Regions from separate parts of the Flintibacter hominis genome, predicted to be linked through region 2. Evidence: predicted binding sites of a transcription regulator. Region 2 holds the regulator's gene; the other holds the start of a gene.
What was found. Region 2 encodes HrcA, which represses chaperone genes, less so after heat shock. Its sites were predicted from a motif close to TGTTAGCACTCNNNNNNNNNGAGTGCTAACA; they were not measured.
Positions count from the first base shown of each region.

Region 1 (7,208 bases), on a different contig from region 2:
GCGTATTTTACTCTGCGGGCACGGAGCAGGTGGTCCGAAACGGCAACGACACCCTGCGGCTGACTGAACGGGGCATCGCAACCTATCTGGCTGACCGGGGCGGGGTGGGCCATTTCCCCCTGTCCGGGGCAGACCTGTTTGAAGCGGTAGAGACATGCCGCCGACTGGCCGCGGACGCTATGACGCCCCGTATGGGAGAGGCGAGACTGTATCTGATGTCTGTCCAAGAGGTGGATGGGGGCTGGCAAATCGACTTTGGATACTGCCTGAACGGGGTGCCGGTCCAACTGGACGAGGGGAGTGCGGCCCAGTTTTTGGTCCAGAACGGGAGGATAGACCGCTTTACGCTCCGGCTGCGCAGCTATACAGCCAGCGGAGAGCGTGGGTCTGTCATGCCGCCCCTCCAGGCCACGGCGGCTCTCACGGCCAAAGGGATGGAGGGGGATGAGTTGATGCTGGCCTATCTGGACGGCGGCGGGGACAGCGTGTCCGCCACCTGGGTGGCCGCCGGCAGCCGGGAGGATTGACGGTATGGAATGGTCCAAGCTGAAAAACATCATCCTGATCATGCTCGCGGCGGTCAATCTGTGCTTACTGTTCTTTGTGGTCCAACGGGAGTGGCGGGACAGCGCCAACCAGAGGCAGAATCGCCAGCAGGCCGTGGATTTCCTGACTGACCGTGGGATACAGATCCATGAGGGACAACTGCCCGACGACCAGATGGTTCCCAGGCCCCAGACCGTGGAGCGGGACCAGGAGGAGGAAAGCCGCTTGGCCACCCAGCTTTTTGGGGAGGATGTAGTGGTCCAGGCCAGAGGAGCCGGGGTGTACCGCTACCAAAACGGGGCGGGCGCCCTCCAGTTCCACAGCGATGGATCCTTTTCGGCGGAATTATCGCCAGACAGCTTCCCGCTGGGTGTGGACCAGGAGAGGAGTTGCCTGGACCTCCTGACCCAAATCGGGTTCGAGGGAGAGACAACGGCACGGGATGAGAATACCCTGACGGTCCGCCAGAGCTGGGAGGGCATCCCCCTGTTTAACCACCAGGTTACCCTGGTATGGGGCTCGGAGGGGCTGGAGACCATGACCGCCGGCCGCCGTCTGGTGGGCAGCCCTGTGGAGCGGACGGACCAGCGGCCCATTACGGTGGCCTCGGCGCTCGTCTACTTTTATAATGGCCTCAATGGGCTGGGCGACGTATGCAATCAGGTGGACAGTATCGTTCAGGGCTATATCAGTGTCACCTCTCTGTCCGGGCCCATGGAGCTGATCCCGGTGTGGCGCGTCACAACGGACACCGGCGCTTATCAACTGGACCTGCTTACCGGGGAGCTGAACCGGGTGGAGTGACGAAGGGTATCTCCGCGGAGCGGTAAAACTTGACCGCCCCGCGGAGTTTCGTCTTTACCAGACCGACAGTTTGTGGTAATATCCACTGGTGACGGCCGGCAACCCGCCGGCGGCAGAAGAAGGTGTGTCTATGTTCCATCCCAGTGACCCCATCGGAATCCTGGACTCTGGCATCGGCGGCTTTAGTGTAGTCCGGCAGGTTCAGCGGACGCTGCCAGGCGAGGAGCTGGTCTATTTCGGGGACGGCGCCCATATTCCCTACGGGAACCATCCAGAGGACAAGATCGTGGCCATGGCCCGGTATATGTTCCGCTTCATGGAGGATCATCATGTGAAGGCCCTGCTGGTGGCCTGCAATACCATCTCCTGCGTAATCGGACAGTGTGAGGGGGAGGTGTCCTGCCCCACCTTCAACGCCGTTCAGGTGGGGGCGGAGGCCGCCGCACGGCTGAGTGTAGACAAGATAGGAGTCATCTCCACCGTCTTTACCCACAACTCCCGGTGCTATCCGGAGGGGATATTGGCCCGCAGCCCCAAGAAGCTGGTGGTCCTCAGCTGTGGCTGTCCTGATCTGGCCCGGCTGGTGGAGCACAACCTTGGGGACCCTGCCGGCATGGCGGAGGTGGAGGCGGACCTGCGCCTGGAGATGGACGGCATAGTGCGGGAGGGCATCCAGTGCTGTGTGCTGGGCTGTACCCATTACCCCCTGGTAGCGGACAGCATCCGCCGCCTGTATCCCGGTCTGCCCCTCATCGACCCCGCGGAGGAGATGGCCCGCGCCCTAAAGGAGTACCTGGAGGGAGAGCGGTTGCTGGCCTCTGACGACAGATTGGGCGGACTGACCATCTATACCACCGGCGACGTGAAGGAGTATGCTCTGCGGGCCCGCCAGGTGGGACTGGAGCGGATAGGGAGCGTGTCCTTCTATCCCCCTATGACGCTTTGACAGGGATAAATGTGGGACAGGGCGAAGATCGCCCTGTCCCTTTTTTACACCGGCGGCTTGGAGAAAAAGAATTTGCCATAGACCGTCAGATACGGTATACTGGACCCACAAAAGAGAGGAGAGGTGTTGCCTGTGGGCGAGCTGAATTTTGCTGTCCCCACCCTGTTTGGCCTGGAGGGGCTGTGCGCTGACGAGATCCGGAGGCTGGGTCTGCCCAGTGTCCAGGCGGAAAATGGCCGGGTGCTGTGTACTGGAACAGAGGGGGACCTGCCCCGGCTGAATCTGAATCTGCGTACCGGGGAGCGGGTTCTGCTAGTGCTGGGGACATTCCCGGCTGGAAACTTTGACGCTCTATTTGAAGGGACGCGGGCCCTGCCCTGGGAGCGGTTCATCCCTCGGGAGGGCCAGTTTCCAGTGAAGGGCCACTCCCTCAACTCCGCCCTCCACTCGGTGCCCGCCTGCCAATCCATCGTGAAAAAGTCGGTGGCCGCCCGGCTGGGAGAGGCTTACGGCTTGAATACCCTGCCGGAAACAGGGGCGCTGTACCAGATCCAGTTCGCGATTATGAAGGATACCGCCACCCTGATGCTGGATACCTCCGGCGCTGGGCTGCACAAGAGGGGCTACCGGGCCCAGGGGGTGATTGCCCCCCTGCGGGAAACGCTGGCGGCGGCCATGGTCCTGCTGTCCCGGTACAGAGGCCGGGACCCCCTGTGCGACCCCTTCTGCGGCAGCGGCACCATCCCCATCGAGGCTGCCTTGATTGCCCGAAACCGGGCGCCGGGGCTGAACAGGTACTTCTCCGCCCAAAAATGGGGGTGGCTGGACAAGCGGCTCTGGATGGAGGCGGCTGACCAGGCCATGGACCAGGAATTTGATGGGGATTATGAGATTTGGGGCGGCGACCTGGACCCCGCCGCCGTGGAGCTGGCCCGGCACAATGCTCAACTGGCAGAGGTGGACGACATCGTATCCTTTGAGGCGGCCGACGCCCGGACCTTCCACTGGGGCGGCCTCTATGGCCGGGTGGTCACCAATCCGCCTTACGGAGAGCGCATCATGGAGCGCCGGGAGGCGGAGGAGTTGTACCGGGCCTTCGGCCGAGCCTGGAGCAAATTTCCAGAGGGCTGGAAGCTCTTCCTTTTGTCCTCCCACACCGAGTTTGAGCGGACTTTCGGCCGGCAGGCGGACAAGAAGCGAAAACTCTATAACGGGATGCTGAAGTGCGACCTGTTTATGTACGGGATGAAATAGGAGGGGTCATGCCTTACCATATAAAAAAATTTCGGGGATATCGGCGGGAGCTGAAAAGGGTTCTGCGGGTGGTAGAGGAGTACCAGCCCAACTGGTGTCCGGCGGAAGAGGATTTTCGAGAGGAGTGGCTGGACCTGGGAGCCAACCGTTTTTTTCATCCCAGAGGGAAGGACCGGAAGGCGCTGATGGCCGCCCTCCTGCACAAGACGGAGGAACTGATTGCCGCCAGGCCGGCGGACCTGCCCTCCTGTAAAATATTCCTCTTTGTCCCTGGGGGCGACCCGGCTCTGGCGGAGATCATCCTCATCTACGACCCGGACCGCTTCCAGACCTTCTGGGTGCGTACCGACCCGGCGGACCAACTGTGGATTCCCCAGGAAGGTCCCTCCCTGCTGGCGGAGCTTGGGCTGGAGAGCTCCCTCCCGGAGCGGTGCGTGCTGGAGGAGTTTCACTGGGCAGGCTATGTGGAGCAGCAGCTGATCTGGGGCTTTGGGGAGCTGCCCTGAGGTGTTTCGGAGGTGTCTATGGACCATCTGTTTATTATCAACCCCGCTGCGGGGAAAAAGGATAGTACCGAGGCGCTGGAGCGGCTGCTGGAGAGACTGCCTTTTCCTCGCAAGATAGTCCACACCGCCAGAGAAGGGGACGCCCGACGAATGACAGAGGCGGCCGCTGCTCTGGGGAAACCCATTCGGATCTACGCCTGTGGAGGTGACGGTACTCTCAACGAGGTGGTGAATGGGGCGGCGGGCCACGATTTTCTGGCAGTGACCAACGTGCCCATGGGGACGGGCAACGACTTTCTGAAACTGTTTGGGCCCAACTACCGCAGCATTTTTTCAAATCTCGAGGCTTTGGCGGCCGGGCCGCAGGCCGCCTTTGACCTGATGGACTGCAACGGCAAGCTGGGGCTGGATGTGATATGCGCCGGAGTGGACGCACGTATCGCCGCCGGAGTACACAAATACAAGCGATTGAAAGGTGTCTCCGGACGATGGGCCTATCTGCTGTCCCTGGCGGAGCAGGTGCTTGTACGGGGAATCTGCCGTCCCATGACGGTGTCTATGGGGGCTGACCGCTGGACGCAGGAGCCCACCGCCATCCTGTGCATCTGCAATGGGCGGCACTATGGGGGCGGTTTTATGCCGGTGGCCGACGCCATGCCTGACGACGGCGTGCTGGATGTGCTGCGGGTGGGCAAGGTGAGTCTGCCTACCTTCGCGCGCCTGGCGGGCCAGTACGCGAAAGGCTTGTACTGGAAGTACCCCGCGCTGATTCGAGCCTACCACGGGCAGGAGGTGTCCTTCTCCGCCCGGGAACCCATCACCGTGGTAGTGGATGGAGAGATCATGCGGGACACCACTTTTACCGTCCGCCTGTCAGAGAAAAAGGTGAATTTCTTTTACCCGGCTGGAGCGAGCTATGCCCCTTGTGTTTAGCACTCTTGACATATGTTTGTGAACAAAACGTAAATTATAGAAAATCAACCCCAAATTTTTTTGATTTAGGGGTTGATTTTTTTTGAGAAAGCGGTTATTATCATAGTTAGATTTAGCACTTAAATAAAAAGAGTGCTAAACCGCTGAGAAAGTTAGTTCAAAAAACTCATATATAAGGAGGAACTTGTTATGAAACTCAAACCCCTGGCTGACCGTGTGATCGTAAAATTGGTGGAGGCCGAGGAGACCACCAAGGGCGGCATCATCCTGACCGGCGCCGCCAAGGAGAAGCCCGAAGTGGCAGAGGTCATCGCTGTAGGTCCCGGCGGTATGGTGGACGGCAAGGAGGTCGTCATGACCGTGAAGGTGGGCGACAAGGTCATTACCAGCAAGTATTCCGGCACTCAGGTGAAGCTGGACGGCGAGGAAGTGACCATCGTTCGTCAGAATGATATCCTGGCCGTGGTTGAGTAAACCCGTCTTTTTATCCCAAATCGTGTATCAAATTTACTCTAAATCGGAGGTAATGTGTTATGGCTAAAATTATCTGCTACGGCGAGGAGGCCCGCAAGGCTCTGGAGAAGGGCGTCAACCAGCTGGCCGATACTGTAAAGATCACCCTGGGCCCCAAGGGCCGCAACGTGGTGCTGGACAAGAAGTTCGGTGCTCCCCTTATCACCAACGACGGTGTTACCATCGCCAAGGAGATCGAGCTGGAGGACCCCTTTGAGAACATGGGCGCCCAGCTGGTGAAGGAGGTCTCCACCAAGACCAACGATGTGGCCGGCGACGGCACCACCACCGCTACCCTGCTGGCGCAGGCTATCGTTCGCGAGGGCCTGAAGAACCTGGCGGCCGGTGCCAACCCCATGGTCATGAAGAAGGGCATCGCCAAGGCCACCGCGGCCGCCATTGAGGCCATGAAGGCCAACAGCCAGAAGGTCAACGGCTCCGCTGATATCGCCCGTGTCGGTGCCGTGTCCTCCGGCGATGAGACCATCGGCAAGCTGATCGCTGAGGCGATGGAGAAAGTGGGCCACGACGGCGTCATCACCATCGAGGAGTCCAAGACCGCCGAGACCTACTCCGAGGTCGTGGAAGGTATGCAGTTCGACCGGGGCTACATCACCCCCTATATGGTCACCGACACCGAGAAGATGGAGGCCAACCTGGACGACGCCCTCATCCTCATCACCGATAAGAAGATCTCCAACATCCAGGAGCTGCTGCCCATTCTGGAACAGGTGGTCCAGTCCGGCAAGAAGCTGCTGATCATCGCTGAAGACGTGGAGGGCGACGCCCTGTCTACTCTGATTGTCAACCGCCTGCGCGGCACCCTGAATGTGGTGTGCGTCAAGGCCCCTGGCTTCGGTGACCGCCGCAAGGAGATGCTCCAGGATATCGCCATCCTGACCGGCGGCCAGGTCATCTCCTCCGATGTGGGTCTGGAGCTGAAGGAAGCTCAGTTGACTATGCTGGGTCAGGCCCGTCAGGTGAAGATTACTAAGGAGAACACCACCATCGTCAACGGCGCTGGCAGCAGCGAGGACATCAAGGCCCGCATTGGCCAGATCAAGAGCCAGATTGAGGTCACCACCTCCGACTATGACAAGGAGAAGCTCCAGGAGCGGCTGGCCAAGCTGGCCGGCGGTGTGGCCGTCATCAAGGTAGGCGCCGCCACCGAGGTGGAGATGAAGGAGAAGAAGCTGCGCATCGAGGACGCCTTGAACGCCACCCGCGCCGCTGTGGAAGAGGGCATCGTGGCCGGCGGCGGCACCGCCTACCTGAATGCCATCCCCGCCGTGGAGAAGCTGTACGACCAGGTCGAGGGCGACGAGAAGACTGGTGTCCAGATCATCGCCCGGGCCCTCACCGCTCCGGTGAAGCAGATCGCCGCCAATGCCGGCATCGACGGCTCTGTAGTGCTGGAGAAGATCCGCGAGTCCGGCAAGACCGGCTACGGCTTCGATGCCTACAAGGAGGAGTACTGCGATATGATCCCCGCCGGCATTGTGGATCCCACCAAGGTGACCCGTTCTGCCCTGGAGAACGCCGCTTCCATCGCATCCACCCTGTTGACCACCGAGTCCCTGGTGGCCGATAAGCCCCAGCCTCCCGCTCCCGCCGCTCCCGCTGCCCCTGACATGGGCGGCATGTACTGATAAACGCGGTTAGTCTTTAAAACCCGGGCACGTAGAAAGCCAACTTCCTTCCGCCGT
Region 1 is NZ_JACOPO010000002.1:169,314-176,521, reverse strand. It holds gene H8S11_RS04130 (hypothetical protein) at 1-527, shown strand, start outside; gene H8S11_RS04125 (two-component system regulatory protein YycI) at 532-1,350, shown strand; gene H8S11_RS04120 (glutamate racemase) at 1,481-2,296, shown strand; gene H8S11_RS04115 (THUMP domain-containing class I SAM-dependent RNA methyltransferase) at 2,429-3,550, shown strand; gene H8S11_RS04110 (DUF3916 domain-containing protein) at 3,559-4,056, shown strand; gene H8S11_RS04105 (diacylglycerol/lipid kinase family protein) at 4,075-4,989, shown strand; gene H8S11_RS04100 (co-chaperone GroES) at 5,179-5,463, shown strand; gene groL (chaperonin GroEL) at 5,523-7,151, shown strand.
Region 1: a site for HrcA is predicted at 5,100-5,130, ahead of H8S11_RS04100 (co-chaperone GroES). Genes of this name have one in related genera too.

Region 2 (7,208 bases):
GGGCCCTGTCCCTCCCCGGTAAGGTAGCCCCTGTGACCGCCGGGGCCGCCATTAAATCCACCATTTATAATATGCTTCAAGAGGCGGGGTACTGAGAGGGGCGTGCCCTGGAGGGAAGTACAAGACGTACCCCGGCGCGAATCGCCTCACATTCAGTCTGATTTGGAAAGGAAGATTGATTTGATCGATAAAACCGTCGGATTCGCTGTGTGCGGGTCCTTCTGCACCCATCACAAGGCCATGGATGCCTTAGAGCAGGTGAAAGCCCGCTTCACCCATGTGGTGCCTATTGTATCCGAGTGCACTGCCGACACGGATACCCGCTTCGGCAAAGCTCACGACCTGATGCGGGAAATGGAGCGCATCTGTGACCACCGGGTCATCTCCACTGTCAAGGCGGCAGAGCCTATTGGCCCCCAGAAGCTGCTGGACCTGCTTATTATCTGCCCCTGTACCGGAAACACCCTGGGCAAGCTGGCCAACGGAGTGACAGACACCAGTGTCACTATGGCTGCCAAAGCTCACTTACGCAACAGCCGCCCCCTGGTCATCGCCCCCTCTACCAATGACGGACTGGCCGCCTCGGCCGTGAGCATCGGGGCCCTGCTGCCTAGAAAATACATCTATTTCGTTCCCTTTGGCCAAGACGACCCAGAGAGAAAGCCTACTTCTTTAGTATCTGATTTCTCTTTGGTGGCAGACGCGGCCCAGGCCGCCCTGGAGGGAAAACAGCTTCAACCCCTGCTCATCCCACATCATTGATCAAAAAAGATCCCGGACCACACCCTTACGGGTGAGGTCCGGGATTCGCTCTCTTAAAGGGAGCTCCCGTGCCAATATGACCGGAAATAATGGAGCAGGTCAGAGCCAAATTGGAACAGAATGATCAGCACCATCACGGTCACAGGCAAAAATAAGAGGAACATCACGATCTCGTCCATCAGCTGATATAGAGAGGCCCAAAAAAAGCTCCACATATTTCGCTCCTTTCCCGATTTGATCCTTCCCTACGTGCTCCTCCTCAACTTTTTCTCTATACAAAGTATACTATATCTCACGAGATTTATCAATATAATTTTCGTTTTTTTACAAATAAAATATCTTGATGTAATCCACCCTCTTCTTTATAAAAGGAGACCGTCTGTGATTTACACAGGCGGTCTCCTTTTTCATTTTTTCTTTTTTCGCTTTTCAAAAAAACTCTTGACTACACCTTCCGGTACCTCTTCGCCCATGCTCTCACCAAAGGCCTCTAGAGCAGCGCGCTGATCGGCGCTCAGGCTGGTCGGTACTTGGACTTTGATGGTCACATACTGATCGCCCCGGCCTCGACCTCGAAGCTCTGGGATTCCTTTCCCCCGCAGGCGGAAGGTGGTACCGGGTTGTGTTCCGGCCGGCAGGCTCCACTTGACCTTTCCGTCGATGGTGGGAATCTCCAGCTCCCCTCCCATCGCCGCCCGGTAGAAGGAAACGGGCTGCTCGTAGAGGACTGTGGTCCCATCCCGACGGAACTGCGTATGGGGCTTTATACGGATGCCCACAATCAGGTCACCGGCCGGGCCTCCGTTTTTACCGGCATTGCCCTGGCCCCGCAGAGAAACCGCCTGTCCGTCGTCGATCCCGGCAGGAATGGTAACGGTGATGCGTTTTTTCTTCCGCACACTGCCGGCGCCGCCACATACCTTACAGGGGGAGTGGATCAGCTTGCCCGTCCCCCGGCACTTGGAACATTGGGCGGTGGTGGAGAAGGCGAAGCCGCCCGCCCCCCGCTGAATCCGAACCACGCCGGTCCCCCGGCAGTCAGGGCAGGTCTCGGCGGTGGTGCCCGGCTCGCAGCCGGAGCCATGGCAGGCATCGCACATCTCAGTCCGTGTCAGCTCCAGCTCCTTCTCGCAGCCGAAAGCGGCCTCCTCAAACGTGACAGAGAGATTAGCCCGCAGGCTCTCTCCCTTTTGCGGGGCATTAGCTCTCTGCTGCTGACCACCAAAGCCACTGAAGCCGCCGCCGAAGAAGGAGCCAAAGATGTCTCCCAGGTCGATGTCCCCCATATCGAAGCCGCCGAAGCCGCCGCCACCCCCAAAATTGGGGTCTACTCCCGCATGGCCGAACTGGTCATACTTCGCCCGCTTCTCCTTGTCGGACAGGACCTCATACGCCTCATTGACCTCTTTGAATTTGGCCTCTGCCTCTTTGTTCCCCGGGTTCATGTCGGGGTGGTACTGCTTGGCCAGCTTACGGTACGCTTTTTTCAATTCTTCGTCCGAGGCCCCTTTGGACACGCCCAAGACCTCGTAATAATCTCGTTTCTGTTCTGGCATGATATCACCTCTGTTTCAGAGTTCAGAGTGGAACGTGAAGAGCGGAGATAAGGTCTGCGGCGCATATGCCCGGAGTGAATGACCATATCTTCACTCTCCACTCTTTACCCTTCACTCTTTTGAACAGGCACAATGGCGCGCAGGCGGGGCGATGCCCCGCCCGCGCGGACCATAGATTTCTATTACTTCTGATCGTCGTCCACGACCTCATAGTCCGCATCGACCACATCAGGGCCGGCGGCGCTGCCACCCTGGGCGCCGCCCATATCGGGGCCGGGGCCGGGCTGGCCGGCCTGCGCCTGGCCATACAGCTTTTCGCTCACTGCGTAAAACTCCTTCGTCAGAGCCTCGGTGGCCTCCTTGATGGCTTGGGTGTCATTTCCCTTCAAGGTTTCCTTCAGGTGGTTCAGCGCGCTCTCCACCTTGCCCTTATCTCCAGCGGGGATCTTATCGCCCATCTCCTCCAGGGTCTTTTCTGTCTGATAAACCATCTGGTCCCCGTTGTTGCGGATGTCCACCTCTTCCTTCCGCTTGGCGTCTTCGGCGGCGAACTGTTCAGCCTCCTTGACTGCCTTATCAATGTCGTCCTTCGACATATTGGTGGAGGAGGTAATGGTAATATGCTGCTCCTTGCCGGTGCCCATATCCTTGGCGGACACGTTCACGATGCCGTTGGCGTCGATATCAAAGGTGACCTCGATCTGAGGCACACCCCGGCGTGCGGGAGCGATGCCGTCCAGATGGAAGCGGCCCAAGGTCTTGTTGTACTGGGCCATCTCACGCTCGCCCTGGAGAACGTGGACTTCTACGGAGGTCTGGTTATCAGCGGCGGTAGTGAAGGTCTGGCTCTTCTTCACGGGGATGGTGGTGTTACGCTCGATGAGCTTGGTCATCACGCCACCCATGGTCTCAATGCCCAGGGACAGGGGGGTGACGTCCAGCAGCAGCAGGTCCTTCACGTCGCCGGTAAACACACCGCCCTGGAGAGCGGCGCCCAAGGCCACGCACTCGTCGGGGTTAATGCCCTTGAAGCCCTCCTTGCCAGTCAGCTTCTTTACCATCTCCTGAACCGCGGGAATACGGCTGGAGCCGCCCACCATCAGGACCTTAGACAAATCGCTTCCGCTCAGTCCGGCGTCAGACAGAGCCTGCTTCACAGGGCCGCTGGTGGCTTCCACCAGGTGAGCGGTCAGTTGGTCGAACTTGGCCCGAGTCAGGGTCAGGTCCAAGTGCTTGGGGCCGGTGGCATCAGCGGTGATATAGGGCAGGTTGATGCTGGTAGAAGTGACACCGGACAGCTCGATCTTGGCCTTCTCAGCAGCCTCCTTCAAGCGCTGCATGGCCACCTTGTCGCCGGTCAGGTCCACACCCTCAGTTTTCTTAAACTCCGCGGCCATCCAGTCCATGACGCACTTGTCGAAGTCGTCGCCGCCCAAGCGGTTGTTACCAGCGGTAGCCAGCACCTCGATGACGCCGTCGTCGATATCCAGGATGGATACGTCGAAGGTGCCACCGCCCAGGTCATACACCATGACCTTCTGGGCGGTCTCCTTGTCTACGCCGTAGGCCAGAGCAGCGGCGGTGGGCTCGTTGATAATCCGCTTCACGTCCAGGCCGGCGATCTTACCAGCATCCTTAGTGGCCTGGCGCTGGGCATCGGTGAAGTAGGCGGGGACTGTGATGACGGCCTCGGTGACTGTTGTGCCCAGATAGGCCTCGGCATCCGCCTTCAGCTTCTGCAGGATCATGGCGCTGATCTCCTGGGGGGTATACTTCTTGCCATCGATGTTCACCTTGTAGTCGGAGCCCATCTCACGCTTGATGGAGATGACGGTCCGGTCGGGGTTCGTGATGGCCTGGCGCTTGGCCACCTGACCCACCATACGCTCGCCGTCCTTGGAAAAAGCCACCACAGAGGGGGTGGTGCGGTTGCCTTCGGCGTTGGGGATGACGACAGCGTCGCCGCCCTCCATGACCGCTACACAGCTGTTGGTCGTACCTAAATCGATACCGATGATCTTAGACATAATTCATTCCTCCTAAATATATGACATTCATGTTTACAAAGTTAAAATAGGAACAGCGGCCCGATGGCGTAGAGTGCGGCGCACCAGGCCAGCAGGCCCCCAGCGAGCAGCAGGGTATAGGATACAGCATCACAGGTTTTCGCTTTACAGCACTGCTTGCAGGGCTGATTTCTTTTCACTGTTTTCCTCCTTTAATCCCATCGGCTTTTGAAAATAAGCCGCACACCTCGGTTCCGTTCCCCTAATTGGCCACCTGCACCATGGCGAAGCGGATGACCTTCTCGCCGCACTGGAAGCCGGCCTGGAACACGGCGGCCACTACGTTCTCGCCCAAGCTCTCATCCTCCACGTGCATAACGGCGTTATGGAGATTCGGATCAAAGGGCTGGCCCAGGGCGGGAATCTCAGTGATGCCCAGCTTGGAAAGGATCTCCTTCAGCTGGTTCATCGTCATCTCCACCCCTTTTTTGTAGGCTTCGTCGGCGGTGTCCTGCTTCAAGGCCCGCTCCAGGTTATCATAGACGGGAAGAAACGCGGCGGCGGTATCCGCCTTGGCGTCGTTCCAGATGGACTCCTTCTCCTTGGCGGTCCGCTTTCGGTAGTTGTCGTACTCCGCGGCCAGGCGGAGAAAGCGGTCGTCGAGGGGTGCGGTCCCCTCTCCGGAGGGCTCCTCCTTGGGTGCCTCCCCTGATTTCTGGTCCTCCTGGGCGGCCTCGCCGGCCTCCTGGGGCCCCCCTTTCTCCTCCTGTTCCGTGCGAACAGCCTCTTCCTCAGGCTCCACAGCCTCTTCCTTCCGAATATCCTCCTGACACTGCTCAGGCTGGGCCTGCTTCTTTTTATTTTTATCGCTCACGATGCGGCGCTCCTTTCCTGCTTATGGCTCCTGTGTATCTGTTTTCTCTGCCGGGGGTAACTCTCCCTTGCCGAACATCCGGGTCAGGCTGTCGGCAAAATAGGACAGGCGGGCGGTGACCTTGGCGTAGTCCATCCGGGTGGGTCCAACCACTCCGATGACGCCCTTCATATTTTCTCCAATGTCGTAGCTGGCCATGACCACACTGGTGTCCTTCAGCGCGTCACTGACATTTTCCGGCCCGATCAGGATGTTCATGTTCTGGCCGCCGGTCATTGTCACAGGCAGCCGGGCCACATCCTTCTCCTCGGCCAGATAGTTCATCAGAGGTTTAGCCTTGTCCAGGCTTCGGTATTCCGGGTGTTCCAGCAAGTGAGTGATTCCGGTAGTTCGGACCTTTTGGCTGCTCTGTTCCGACAGGATCTCCACCGCGAAGTCCACCACCAGGGCAATCAGCTCAAAGGCGCCTGGAGCGGTGCGGGTCTCCATCTTGTCCAAGGTCTGTTCCATCTCCTCCTGGGTCAGTCCCACGAAGGAACTGTTCAGAACCGCGGAGAGCAGTTGGAGCTGGGTGTCAGAAACCTCCTCAGGGATATGGATGAGTTTATTTTTAACGATGGAGTTGTCCGTCATGACCACGGCGATAAAGGCGTTTTCTTCCACTTTCAGCAGGTCATAGCGTTTGACGGTGATCCGCTCCGCGGGGGCGGCCATGGTAAATACAGGATAGTCGCTGAACTGGGATAGGACCTTTCCCGCCCGGTCGATCACTCGATCCAGCTCCTCCATCTTCAGGTTCAGCGCCTCGTTGATACGCTGAGTCTCCTGCATGGTCAGCTGCTGATGACCCATCAACTCATTGACATACAGCCGGTAGCCCGCGGCGGAGGGTACCCGTCCGGCGGAGGTATGGGGCTGCTCCAAAAGGCCCATATCAGTCAAATCAGCCATCTCGTTCCGGATGGTGGCGCTGGACACATCCAGTCCGGCCCGCTCCGCTACCATTTTCGAGCCCACAGGCTCGGCGGTGGCGATATAGGTTTCAATGATGGCCCGAAGAATCCGTCTTTTTCTATCCGTCAGCTCCATGTTTCCACCCCCCTGTTCCTTTTATCTCGGCATGCGCTTCCGGCCGTTCCGACTCAAGACAGCTCCGCTCCGCGGACCCTTCGTCTTATATCCTTATGCCGGCCTGCTTGCGCTTTGATCATTTTGTTAGCACTCAATACTCCTGAGTGCTAAAGATAATGTACCACCGGGGGGCAGAATTGTCAATAGGCACTTTATGAATTTGTTGTAAACAAATGAATCCCGCCAATTTTTTGCATCTTCTATCTTTTGCTGCTAAGAGCTCCGGCTCTTGACAAATGTTTCTAATGTATTACACTAGATATGAGGTGATTTTATGGGAATCGAAAAAAAGAATTACAGCTTTCGTTTTCATGAGGACATGGTAGAACGCCTCCGCGCCCAGGCCCAGCTGGAGAACCGCTCGCTCTCCAACCTGGTGGAAACGATTCTGCTCCAATATCTCTCCACCTTAGAGGAGAAAACAACATGACCGTCTGTCCATAGACAGGCGGTCATGTTTCTTTTTTATAGGGTAAACACCTGGCCGGTATACAGTCCCTGACAGCCGGGACCGAAGTATTCCGTCAGCCGCTCCAGGGCTGGCTGTCCGGTGCAGTGGCCGGTCAGGATTCGCTCCACCCCCAGGGCCTTCAGCGCGTCAGCCACCGACTGTACATACTCCGGCGAGCAGTTCATGCCAGTCCCCCCCTTGGCATACATATGCAGTCCGCCCACCACGGCGTGCACCCGCTTTCCGGGCAGCTGGTCCAGCACGCCCCGCACGATGTTGACGATGCCCCCATGGCTGCAGGAGTTGAAGACCACCAGTCCCCGCTCCCCCTCCAGCACCAGGGACTGCTCGTGGCTGAAATCGTCCGGGACAAAGTCATCCTCCCCTCGCTTGCAGACCAGGTTAGACGCCTTTCCCATAAAGGCCGG
Region 2 is NZ_JACOPO010000007.1:18,356-25,563, forward strand. It holds gene dpsA (dipicolinate synthase subunit DpsA) at 1-95, shown strand, start outside; gene H8S11_RS10605 (dipicolinate synthase subunit B) at 181-762, shown strand; gene H8S11_RS10610 (hypothetical protein) at 816-977, opposite strand; gene dnaJ (molecular chaperone DnaJ) at 1,170-2,318, opposite strand; gene dnaK (molecular chaperone DnaK) at 2,501-4,345, opposite strand; gene H8S11_RS10625 (hypothetical protein) at 4,387-4,524, opposite strand; gene grpE (nucleotide exchange factor GrpE) at 4,587-5,198, opposite strand; gene hrcA (heat-inducible transcriptional repressor HrcA) at 5,220-6,287, opposite strand; gene H8S11_RS10640 (hypothetical protein) at 6,604-6,759, shown strand; gene H8S11_RS10645 (MBL fold metallo-hydrolase) at 6,795-7,208, opposite strand, start outside.